4 regions of the Neobacillus sp. FW104-15D2 genome follow, and region 1 is predicted to be linked to each of the others. Evidence: riboswitches for the same ligand, from Rfam matches in the RefSeq annotation. Region 1 holds a riboswitch; each other region holds the start of a gene.
What was found. Region 1 has a riboswitch for cyclic di-GMP ahead of AC3WR0_RS09305 (DUF4084 domain-containing protein). Riboswitches for the same ligand answer to the same signal wherever they lie in the genome.
Positions count from the first base shown of each region.

Region 2: it holds a riboswitch for cyclic di-GMP, as region 1 does, so the genes downstream of both, AC3WR0_RS04875 (OmpL47-type beta-barrel domain-containing protein) here and AC3WR0_RS09305 (DUF4084 domain-containing protein) in region 1, are expected to answer to the same signal.
Region 3: it holds a riboswitch for cyclic di-GMP, as region 1 does, so the genes downstream of both, AC3WR0_RS14960 (S53 family peptidase) here and AC3WR0_RS09305 (DUF4084 domain-containing protein) in region 1, are expected to answer to the same signal.
Region 4: it holds a riboswitch for cyclic di-GMP, as region 1 does, so the genes downstream of both, AC3WR0_RS10030 (response regulator) here and AC3WR0_RS09305 (DUF4084 domain-containing protein) in region 1, are expected to answer to the same signal.

Region 1 covers NZ_JBYTCJ010000009.1:70,520-73,673, reverse strand. The annotation lists gene AC3WR0_RS09315 (hypothetical protein) at 1-658, shown strand, start outside; gene AC3WR0_RS09310 (hypothetical protein) at 909-1,160, shown strand; cyclic di-GMP riboswitch class I at 1,324-1,408, shown strand; gene AC3WR0_RS09305 (DUF4084 domain-containing protein) at 1,509-3,154, shown strand, end outside.
Region 2 covers NZ_JBYTCJ010000004.1:58,181-61,334, forward strand. The annotation lists gene AC3WR0_RS04865 (endonuclease) at 1-123, opposite strand, end outside; gene AC3WR0_RS04870 (flagellin N-terminal helical domain-containing protein) at 543-1,079, opposite strand; cyclic di-GMP riboswitch class I at 1,327-1,421, shown strand; gene AC3WR0_RS04875 (OmpL47-type beta-barrel domain-containing protein) at 1,505-3,154, shown strand, end outside.
Region 3 covers NZ_JBYTCJ010000018.1:35,209-38,362, forward strand. The annotation lists gene AC3WR0_RS14955 (hypothetical protein) at 1-761, opposite strand, end outside; cyclic di-GMP riboswitch class I at 1,136-1,229, shown strand; gene AC3WR0_RS14960 (S53 family peptidase) at 1,288-3,154, shown strand, end outside.
Region 4 covers NZ_JBYTCJ010000010.1:65,100-68,253, forward strand. The annotation lists gene AC3WR0_RS10020 (glycoside hydrolase family 3 protein) at 1-995, opposite strand, end outside; gene AC3WR0_RS10025 (YnfA family protein) at 1,336-1,656, opposite strand; cyclic di-GMP riboswitch class I at 1,808-1,898, shown strand; gene AC3WR0_RS10030 (response regulator) at 1,946-2,311, shown strand; gene AC3WR0_RS10035 (LysE/ArgO family amino acid transporter) at 2,308-2,916, opposite strand; gene AC3WR0_RS10040 (GNAT family N-acetyltransferase) at 2,932-3,154, opposite strand, start outside.

The DNA of each region.
Region 1 (3,154 bases):
GGATCAGGATGGATCCCTCTCAAAACAGGAAGTAGCAGCGATGCTTGAGCAATTGCAATCCCGATATGCAGCTGTTTTAGCCGCAGCAGCCATCCCTCCAGGAACGGAAAAGGTTACAGGTACGAAGCAAAGTACATTTACAAGCAATTATTATGAATACCTAAATCGTTATATTCAAAACAGCACTGGTACACCACAAGCGAAAGATAATACTTCAAATACAAGTGAAATCACCTCTAAGTCTATAACTTCAAAAGTTATCCCAGTACAACCACCGGGCACAACAGAGACAACAAATACAGCAGTAAAACCAAGAACATCATCCACAACCAGTCAGCCTGTTGAAAGGAAGAAAAAAGTTAAAAATAATAATGGATTAGGTAATGGCTCAGAGCCAGGGGATGGAACTGCATCAGACGTCAAAGGAGTTGACCCTTCTAATCCTGGCAAAGGAAAGCAGCAGACTAAGAAAACAAACACTGTTACTAAGAGTACAAAGGCTTCACATACTGAAAAATATAAAAAAGAAAAGGTTAAAAATAATAATGGTCTGGGAAATGGTTCAGAGCCTGCGGATAATACTAGCACAGATATAAAAGGGGAAGACCCATCCAATCCGGGAAAAGGAAGTTCAAATAATAAAGCTGGAAAAAATTAAATTATGATTATAGCAAAAGAGCCTAAGGGGGAAAGTCACCATCTCCTATTAGGCTCTTTTTTCTATCGTGTTTCATTATTATTTGGTATATGAAAACGTTTTAATGATGAGCGGAAGCAGACTTATGATTTTTCTCTTCCGTATTTCCTTTCTATTAATAAGATCTTAGTGCCGAAGCTAGTGCGGAAGACCTGAAAAAGAAAGCAGCTGCAGTCCAGCACGAACAATAGGGCAGGAAGCAGTAGAAAAGATGTTTGAAAAGACAATAAAAATCTTAAAAAACTCGAAAATAACAATTTGGCTATTGGAATTAAATAGTGGAGGGACTGATGCTGTTGTAGAAGTTTATGCTAAAAATGAACCCGAGAAAAAGCTGAAGGTAATTGAAGACAGCAAAAACCTTTCCATTGAGTTTTACAGGATGGCATTTCCAACAAGAAGCAAATTAAGCCCTGAATTGGATAAGGCTGTGGAAAAGTCCTTTTTAAATAAGGCCTTATAGAAATTTAATCAAACGTTTGATTAAATTTATTTTTGCTTAATTATGTCAAAAATACAGGCTTATAGACCTTGGAATAACTATTTTTTATGCTATATGTGGAAAAAAATGAGTCCATTTGATTATTATGTGTGGTAAAATAAGGCTCATATCATAAAAACTGAATCTACTGAAAAGGCAAACTCATTGAAAGGTGAGGACGCAAAGCTACGGGCCTAAGGTGTTTTCACTATGGCAGCCGGGTTGCCGGTTATCTGAGCAAAAAAAATTTTTTCAGATTGGTACTGCCTTTTCGCAAAAAAAGGCAGTTTTTTTATTACATCATCTCTGACATACAGCAGGAGTGGAAAAATGGAAAATAGCCGCAGAAAATGGGTTCTCTTTCTTTTTATTGTTCTCTATTTATTTAGTTATTATGGATGGATTCTTTACTGGAAAATGAATGATAGAATGCTGATTCCTGGAGGAAATGCTTTTTCAACTTTTGCTCCACTGCTTTCATCGATTTGGCTATTCCTTGCTTGGAAAAAGGAAAAAGTGGTAGGCAGGCCGTTTTGGTTCCTCCTTTTCCTTGGGGCGTTAAGCTTTTTTACAGCAGAAGTAATCGGGGATTATTATGAAAACCATTTAAAAATTAATGTGCCTTATCCTGGTTATGCCGATATTTTTTATATGCTTCAAATATTCTTTTACTTTTCGGCTTTAACATATCAGCTTGTTAAAGCAAGAGAACAGTACAAAGCAATTAAAACTCTTTTGAGTATGGCTATTACCATGACGGTTGCTGCAACTTTTAGCTGGAGCTTTTTTATAAAGCCTATTCTCGAAGTTTCAGAGGTTTCTCCGTTATTTATGCTTGTCTCCTTAGGAACGCCGGTTGGCGATTTGGCGCTGTTTCTGGGCATTTTAAATATTTATGTTTTTTCAAATAACATCTTTCAAAAGAAAAGCATGAAGTTTATTATGTGGGGACTTCTAATTCAGGTTTTCGCTGATACCTTTTATCTGTATATGCGGACTACTGACACTTACATTTCAGGGAGTTTTATAGATCCTTTATATCCCCTTTCTGTTTTGCTAGTTGGACTTGCCGGTCTAAGAGGCGGAGATAAAGTAAAGCATAAAGGGTTAAAACAAACCGGTTTGTTTCAAAAAACATCTTTTTTTGTTCGCTTTCTTTTACCGTATATGGCCGTTGCCCTTCTTTTTCTGTTTATTGCCGAAAAAGGGGCTGGGGACAAAACTCTGGTGGTTGGATCCGAAGCGACTATCGTTTTAATTATTCTTCGTCAGGTTGCTATTCTTATTGATAACCATAAGCTGCTTAAGCAATATGGAGAAAGGACCAGAGAACTAACCTATAGCGAACAACGTTACAGCTCTCTTTTTCATAATCATCCGGATGCCGTTTTTTCTGTGAACCTTGAAGGGATATTTACATCTTCCAATGAGGCTTGCCAAAAACTTTTGGGACTACAAAGTTATGAATTGGCCGGACGGCATTTTTTACAGATTGTAAGTGAGCAAAATAGGGAAGTGGTAACCGAAATCTTTTCAGAGGCTATAAAGGGTTATTCAAAGGGCTTTGAAATTCAACTGTTTGTTACTGAAACGATTGCTTCATTTACAATAGTTCCAATTATAATTGAAAACCAAGTTACGGGAGTATTTGGGATAGCAAAAGATATTACGGATAATAAAAGAAATGAAGAGAAAATCAGAAATATGGCTTACAATGACCTGCTTACAGGCCTTCCAAACAGAAGAATGATTGAGAAGGTTTTGAATGAAGCTGTCAACATTAATAAAAATGATATGCATGGAATTATGTTTATCGATTTAGATCGTTTTAATATTATTAATGACACTCTTGGACATACTCTGGGAGATCAGCTGCTTCATTTAGTCGGTGGTAGGCTAAAAGGGCTTATTGCTACAAATGAAGTGGTTGGAAGGCAGGGCGGAGCGGAATTCGTCCTATTCTCGAAAGGGATTAA
Region 2 (3,154 bases), on a different contig from region 1:
AAAGCGTAAGCGGGGTTTTTTGTTCTTTTCAATTGTAAGATTTGCATCTCCTAAAAGTTTGCCGCATATTAAACCAAGCGGACGTTTGGATAACAGCTTTAGAAGATCATTAATGGTATCCATCTTTCACCCCTCCTCAATAAAACAGAATGTATGTTCCTCCTTCTTAATTATAAACCGCCTCAGATTTATTTACAATTATATTGAAAAAGAACCTGTCGGTTGGCAGGTTCTTATCACTAGAATTTACTTTCCGAATAAGTTTTTTTTCGAATGTTGCTTTTCGTTATCTTAAAACTTATGTAAAGAATATGCGGCTTCACTAAGAACTTTGTTTATTGCTAGAAGCATTGTTTCTTTTCCCAAATCCGCATCCCGAATATTTGCCTCAATTTTTGTTAAGTTATTTTGGACATTGAGTTAGTAAGATTGTGTTCTAAGGCTGAATATTGCGTACCAAGTCTTGTAAGCTGCCATGAAATGTCTGTGATGAATTTTTGGGACAGTCCTATTAAATGTTTTGCATTATCTTTTGTCTCTACTTATGCGTTAGATAATCCTAATTTCCCTGTTGTAAGGTCAACTAACTCAATGGTCATACTTTCATTTGAACTAGATCCAATCTGAAAGTTGAGTTTTTTAATCTTAACTAGCCTACTACCAGATCCTAATAGATTATGTGTATTGAATTGAACCGTTTCAGTAGTTTGCTGGATTGATGAGAGTAAGTCTTTTACTTCCACTTGAACTCCTAATCGTGAGGAGTCGTCCATGGTATCATAGGAAGCTAATACAGAAAATTCATAAAGTCTCCGAACATCTTCATTTGTTTTCACTAATCCATCTTCGGCGGTTTTCAAGAGTGCGATGCCGTCCTGGATATTACGTTGGGATTGGGCAAGACCCCTAATTTGTGCCCTTGTTGTTTCAGAAATGGCTAGACCTGCTGCATCATCAGCTGCGCCTTGCACCTTTAGCCCAGAGGAGGTGTTTCTTGTAGCCTTTTGTAACCTATCATTAATTTTATTACGTCTGTTTTCAAAAAAAATATTTTCATATTTAGCCGTATTCGTTTTCAACCCCACAAAATCATTTACTGTCTATATATATATTGTCTTGTATGGGTGAATTTTCATAGGTGAGAGAGTAATTTTAGAAACCTTTTTATAAGGATCTATGTCAAATAGTCCTTATGTATCTTGAGCTAAACTTAAGAAATAGATTATATCCTAATAAAAAAGTGTATTTTTAGTAAATTATAGGTATTTAATCCTATTTATTAATAAAGAAATGAGGATTAAAATAGATTTATAGTAATAATTAACCAAGTGAAAAGGGCAAATCATAGGAAACTGTGAGACGCAAAGCCATGGACCTGAACTAAAAGTACTAGTGCTTTTAGATGGTAGCCGGTTGCCGCAAGGAATCATAGCCTAAACTCTATGGACCTTGTTTGAGGTTCTTTTTTTATGCCTTTTTTGCAGGAAAGAGTGGAGGTAAAATCGTGAAGAAAGATAGAATTAGTATTTATCTGGCGGTTCTATTATTAGTATTGCAGCTTCTGACGCCGCTTGGATCCGCATATGCAGCGGATAATGGAGTTTTGTTGCCGCCAAGCAATCTTACATACCAGTCTATTACTCCGGATGACGGAAAGCTGGTATGGAGTTCAGTGTACGGTGCAACAGGATATAATGTCTATCAAATTACTGATGGTCAGCTTGTCTTGAAAGGTACTGTTAGCACTGCTTCTTTCCCTCTAAATAATCAGGCTGAGGGAAAATATAGTTATGTGGTCTCAACATTAAGTTCAAACGGGGAGTCAGGGCCGTGTGCTCCAGTGGATGTAAACATTGTTTACCCTGATATGGCAGCTCCATCTACTCTGACAAATACAATCCAAAATGGAAATGATATTGTCTTGAATTGGGGTGCTTCCCAGTATGCGGAAAACTATAAGGTGTACCAGCTCCAGGATGACGGTACACAAAAGCTCTTAACCACTACTCTATCATCTGCTCGCACTTATACAATTACTAATGCGAAGGAAGGTAAAAATTCTTTTGCAGTTTCAGCAGTGAATTCACTGTATGGTGAATCCCCGACTGCAACTCTTGATGTAAATGTTGTTTATCCTCTCATAAAGGAACCTTCCAGTCTATCTTTTACAATTACAAATGGAAACGATATTAATCTAAAGTGGGCAGCCGCGAGCTATGCTAACAGCTATAAAATCTACCAGGTTATTAACGGTGAAGAGCTATTTAAAACATCAGTAACTACTACAAGCAAAATATTTACCAACATGCCTGAAGGAGATTATACCTTCAAGGTTTATAGCAGCAGCGACCGTTTTGGCACATCTGCAAACGGCAGTCAAATAAATGCAACTGTAAGTCCTATTGTAATGGCTCCACCAAGCAGCTTTACTTATAAGCTTCAAAATGTAAACGATATCGTTTTAACATGGGGAACGGCATCCTATGCAACTGCTTATAAGGTTTACCAGGTTATTGGTGGCGAGAAAATCCTCAAAGGAACATATACCGGAGCTACTGTTACTTATGCAAATCAGCCGGGCGGGGATTATAAGTATGAGATTCATTCTTATAGTGACCGTTATGGAGAGTCCGAGGCGGAAACAAGCGTCAATTTAACAGTGGATACTATAACAATGGCTCCTCCAGCTAATCCGGCATATAAGATTCAAAACTTAAATGATATTGCCCTAAGCTGGACAGCTTCAGTATATGCTGATTCTTATAAGGTTTATCAGGTTATTGACGATCAAAAAGTTTTAAAAGCAACAGTAACTGGAACAGCAGCCACATTTACTAATATGCCTGCCGGTAATTATACCTATGTAATTACTTCCTACAGCAGTCGTTTCGGTGAATCAGCCGATAGCAACCAGGTTCAAGTAACAGTCGATCCAGTTGTAATGGAAAAACCGGCCGATTTTAATTCTCAAATTTCGAATGGAAATGATATCTCTTTAACATGGTCTGCAACAGCGAATACGACCAACTACAGGGTATATCAAATTGTGAACGGTCAAAAAATCCTAGTTAGTTCGCCGACTGGTACAAGCGTAAGTTTTACCAATAAAGCTGCAGGTGATTATTCTTATCAGGTGTATTCTTATAACAGCCGA
Region 3 (3,154 bases), on a different contig from region 1:
AATAACTCCTGAACAAAAAGCTCTTCAAATTTGTTATCCAATATGCCGTAGAAGTAAGCAATTGGCTGTTTTACTCCCTTGGCTGTTTTTATTTTTCGAATGAGCTGCTGGAAAGATCGAATGGCAATATCAAGAACACAATCCTTTTCCTTCTCGTAATTATTCCGATATGCTGCAACCAGGACCATATGCCAATATTCTTCGATGGTTTTCGCTTCTGGAAAAAAGTACTTTGCCACTTGAATAAAAGGCTGGGGAACTCTATCACTGACAAAAGTGTGATCTAATTCTTGGGGCTTTTCTTCCTGACGTTTTATTATCTTTTGATTATTAGTTTTTAAAAGATTAATGGTTTCATTATGGTGGTTCATTTTTTCCTCTTTGGGTGGTTCATTTGATGGAAAACGATTAAAAATATATAAATTGCTTGATTGGGATCCATTTTTTCTTTCTGTTTCATGAACAGTAAGGAGGCCTAAATCTTTAGCTTTTTGTATCATTCGCTTAAATGTAGATCGTGAGATACCATTATCATGATAGTCCTCATTAATTGCTTTTAAAATAGTACCAATCTTTGCATTACAGACTCCAGGAACCTTAGCGGCGAAACGGACAAGACGTTTTAACCCTACCAATTCACCTTTTGAAAAATCACCCTTATGTATTGACAGCCACTTTTCATAATGAGTGTTAAATTCCTTAAGTGATGAGAACTGTGAATATTCCTCAAACCCTGCAATATTACCCGATTTTAAATTCATTTAATTGCACCACCCTTTCACCTTCTATATAAGAAAAAAAGGTTCAAAAGGGCAGGGGTGTTTGCTGAGAATTGTGACAGTTTATTGAACATAGGAAAAAGAGCATCTTAATCGGTCTTTTGTACTGCCTTTTTTTGTTGAAAAGTGACAAGTTTAATGTCGGTTGTATGAGACTTTAGGACGACATAGAGGTTGGGAAAATTTCGTTTCAGGAGTATTGGCTGATGCGATAAAACATCCCACTCGACAGAAGTGCTGATTTCCCTATGACTCTCTTCGTTTTCTCATCAAATTTTAATTGTAAATATGCTTATAGACTTATATACTTGGTATTTTTAACTAGCTAAAATGCTAGATAATCGGAAAAATTATTCCAAATGAAAAAGCAAAACCATTGAAAGATGGTGACGCAAAGCCACGAGCCTAAAGAAAGACAGCAAACGATTCCACGGCAGTCGGGCCGCCAGACTGGTAAAAATGTGCCACGTTGGAGATTTTTTGTTTGGGGAAATGGAGAGGTGAAAAAATGAAAAGAAGTAAAGTTTTAATGCCACTTGCTGCGTCCGTACTAAGCCTGACACTGGGCATGTCAGGAGGTCCAAGCTACGCTGCAGCTCCCAGCCACGTTCAGTTAAAAGGTGCAGCGCCAATGGCAGCAGCACATGGAAAGCTGATTAGCCATACCAGCCGCAGTACAAAGGCTTCCTTAACGGTGGCCCTGCAATTAAGAAACAGTGATAAGCTGGATAGCTTTATTGCAAGTCTCAATGACCCTTCCTCCCCAAATTACAAGCAGTACCTAACACCTGAAGAATTTAGAAGTCAATTTGGCCCGACGGATCAAACGGTCGAGAATGTAAAAAGTTTTTTAAAAAGCAAAGGATTTGAAGTTCAGGGTGTATCATCCAACAATGCTTTTATCACAGTTAATGGAACAACCGGACAGATGGAAGATGCATTTGCAGTAACCATCAATGACTATAAAAATTCCAAAGGGCAGAACTATTTTGCGAATGAACAGGCTCCTGAGATACCTGCAGAATTTGAGGGAGTCATTACCGATGTAGAAGGTCTTAATAATGAGGCGCACTACACACATCCTAAAGTCAGAAAACAATCACCTCAAGTAAGTAATAAGCCCGCAGCTGTTAACCCAAGAGTGGGCAGCGGCCCGTCTGGCGGTTATACTCCAACTGAGTTGAAAGGGGCTTATGATGTCAGCCCGCTGGCAAGTGCCGGCTATACAGGATCAGGCCAAACAGTAGCAGTAATGGAACTTGATGGATATAAGGCTTCGAATATTACTTCCTATAGTAATTATTATGGTCTTGGAAGCCCTGCGCCTACAAATGTATACGTTGATGGATATAGCGGTGCAGCTGGCCAGGGTGAAGTCGAAGTAGAACTGGATATTGAGGTAATCAACGCGATTGCACCAAAAGCACAGGTAGTCGTTTATGAAGCGCCAAACACAGATCAAGGCCTAATTGATAACTATCAAAGAATAGCAACTGATAATAAATCAAAATCAATTTCTGTCAGCTGGGGAATCGGTGAACAGCATGCTTCCAGTGCTACAATGAACAGCCTGCATACCATATTCCAGCAATATGCTACCCAGGGACAAAGTATTTTTGCTGCATCAGGTGACAATGGAGCTTATGATTCCGGCGGTTCTACTTTAGAGGTCGACAGCCCAGCAAACGACCCATATGTAACAGGTGTTGGCGGAACTCATCTGAACTTAAGCGGATCCTCTTACAGTTCAGAATCAGTATGGGCTAACAGCACCAATAAAACTGGTGGAGGCGGCGGTCTGTCAAAAGTCTATGCAATGCCTTCGTTCCAGTCTGGTACTGGTGTGCAAAATAGTTACTCGAACGGAAAACGTGAGGTTCCGGACATATCAGCAGATGCTGATCCAAGCACTGGATATTCCATCTATAGCCAGGGAGCCTGGACTGTAGTCGGCGGTACATCAGCGGCAGCACCGTTATGGGCGGGTATTGCTGCGCTCAATAACCAATATGCAGCAGCAAACGGTAAGGGAAACCTTGGCCAGGCAAACCCTACACTTTATAAGATGTTTAATACAACTCAAACCTATAACGCTTTCCACGATGTCACAAGCGGAAGTAACCTGTACTATCCGGCAACAACTGGTTATGATATGGCTTCAGGTATTGGGACTCCTGATGCTTATAACTTGATTCGCGATATCAACGGATCCTCATCCGGCGGAGGAACAGGCGGAGGTGGCACTGTCACTCAACTAATTACAAATGGCGGTTTTGAAAGCGGCCAATCACCATGGACCGAATCTAGTATTGGCGGCTATCAGCTCGTTGATACATCCCGTCCGCATACAGGCAGCTACTCAGCTTATCTAAATG
Region 4 (3,154 bases), on a different contig from region 1:
ACTGATTCTCTAAAGTCATTGGGCACAATCTGCTGCGGACCATTATAATCAGAGATAACAAATCCAGAGAAGCCTAGCTCTCCCTTCAGTACTTCAGTTATGAGGTGATAGTCACCATGAGTTTTTAAGCCGTTAATACTTGAGTAGGTAACCATCACGGTTCTTGCTCCAGCTTTAATGGCTTCTTTATATGGCTTGATAAACTTTTTGATTTGCTCGTCGGTATATTCTGTTACGTTTCCCTGGTCATCGCCGCCTTCGGTTAAACCATCGCCAACGAAGTGCTTAATAGAAGATACTACATGAGCACCCTTTAAGAAATCACTGTCCTTAGGGCTTCCTTGCAATCCTTCTACAAGAGCGGAGCCAAGTTTTCCAGTATCCTGTGGATCTTCGCTATAGCCTTCGTACGTTCTGCCCCAGCGAATATTTTGCGGTGCAGCAAGGACTGGAGCAAATGTATAAGAAATCCCTGTTGCTCGAACTTCCTCTGCAGTGGCGCTGCCTATACGTTTCATCAAATCCAAGTCATCTGCAGCTCCAAGTCCAATGTTATGTGGAAAAATAGTCGCCCCATAAACATTATTATGACCGTGCACGGCGTCAATCCCATAAATAATTGGAATTCCTAATCTTGAAGCCAAGGCGCCGCTTTGGAAGTTATCCACCATATCCGCCCAATCTGTTGGGGTATTTCCGGTTGTCGGCAATGACCCCCCTCCGCTTAAAACAGAGCCAATACCATAATTTTTAATATCTTCTGCCGTGACAGAAGTTCGTTCAGGCTGAACCATCTGTCCAATTTTTTCATCCATTGTCATTCTAGAAAGCAAATCTTCTACTCTTTGTTCAACCGGAAGCTTAGAATTTTTGTACGGAGCAATGGTCTCTTGTGCTTTTACATTTTTAGACATTGTCCCTACTGAGGATCCTACTGTTAAAGCTAGTAGTGTAATACCAGTAAAAATAGAATTTCGAAGTTTACGTTTGGACAACTTTCATTACCTCCAATATATTTTATGGAAAATAAATTAAAAGATATGCCTCCTCTCTTTTATTGAACGCGCTTACAATTTCACTATACATTACAAAATTTTTAGAAAAGCGAAATAATTTCTGGATTATTTTGCGTATTTCTGGACTATTTTGCCTCAATTTCCATATACAGGACTATACTCTCAGGGTATTAATCTAACAAAAACCATTTATTAGGAAGAATGAATTACTAGATGAATCCATGTTCCTAGATAGTTATTTCTTTGCAAAATATATTTTCCAAATAATATTCTGGTATCAAAAAAACAGCCTCTTTTTGAGGCTGTTCACGAACTTAACTTATCTTGGTGCCCATAAAATAACTGCTACTCCAGCTAAACAAATGAATCCACCAATCCAGTCATATAAATCCGGAATTTTCCCATCTATTCCCCAGCCCCACAAAATGGCCAAAATGATAAAGACGCCTCCATAGGCTGCATAAACCCTTCCAAACGACGGAAAGCTCTGAAAGGTTGGAATAATCCCATATACAATCAGTATGGCAGCCCCTGCAGCACCATACCAGAATGGACGGCCTTCCCTCAGCCAGAGCCAGACCAGATAACCCCCACCTATTTCAGCAAGACCTGCAAGAAGAAACATTATGATAGCTTTCAAATTAACCTCAACTTTCTTTCATAACAAATAAAAAATTTTTATAATACGCTAATTAACCTTATATTAACATTATGTTTACATTAACTTAACAGAATTGTTGGAAAAAATGGACCATTTTCCCCATGATTCGCCATTCTTCCTTCTGTTAGGATTACCTTAAGGGCAAATTTTACGAAAGTAAAAGACGCAAAGCCACGGGCCTAAAGCAGATAATATACTGACATGGCAGCCGGGCTGCAATAGATGCTTATAATGCCTTTAAACAAATAGTGGAAGGTGTTTTTTAACAATGAAAACAATTCTAATCGCGGATCATTCCCTGTTTTCAAGAAGCATCCTTAAAAAATTGCTGGCGAAGAGTGATTATCGTGTTATTTCCGAAGCAGATGACGGAAAAGAGGCTGTTCGAAAGTTTTTTCATCTTCATCCAGACTTTGTGCTAATGGATTATGCCATGCCAAAAATGAACGGTATTGATGCTCTGAAAGAGATTATGAGAATTAACCCCCGCGCAAATGTCATTATGTTTTCTTCATTAGAGTCAAGAGTCTTTATCGATGAATCCCTGGATTTTGGTGCCAAGAATTTTCTTGTTAAACCCTCTTTTCAAGGGTTAATTCCTGCGCTTGATCGGATTGAGGTATCTGCTTCTTAAAACAATCTTAGAGTAAGATAGACAGCTGTAGCAAACATAATCACTGCAGATAGCTTGTTTAATACCACAAGCACTCTTCCACCCCGATCAAGCAGACCTGTAAATCTTCCTGCTACAGCCAGACCTGCAAACCACAGCCATGATACAGCAATGCAGGAAATTGTAAAAGCTATTTTATTTGTACCGCTATATGTAAGTGAACTTGTTCCTATGACCCCAATCGTATCCATGATCGCATGAGGATTCAGAAGCGAAACTGAAGCTGCAAACGTAATTTGTTTTTTCCATGAAATAGTTACGTTATTATCACTTCCATCGGAAGGATTGCTTTTCCACGTCGCTATCCCCATGTAAATTAAAAATACAATTCCCAGTAACAGCAGTACTGAACTTATCCATGTGCTGCTAAGTACTATTACTGATATTCCCACAACTGCCAGGACAATCAGCAATGTATCGCAGAGAGCTGCTGTCAAAATGGCAGGTATTGCTTTGGAAAATCGTGGCTGGACAGCTCCCTGGTTAAAAATAAAAATGTTCTGCACGCCTAAGGGGAGAATAAGCCCCAGGGCAAGGGTAAATCCATGTATTGCTGCAGTAAACAAAGTCAGTCTCTCCTTTTAAACATTAACATTTTCTTTTTTTCTTCTAAGCATATACAAATCAGGCTTATCAATCTCCATAAAGCCAAACTGATTATATAAACCGTGTGCATCGGCCGTGCTGAGCATCAATTTTCTTACTTCCTTTAATTCTGACTGCTCCGTTATGACCTCCATCAGCCATTTGGACAAGCCTCTGCCCCGATATTCAGGAATAATAAATACATCCATGATCCAGCCT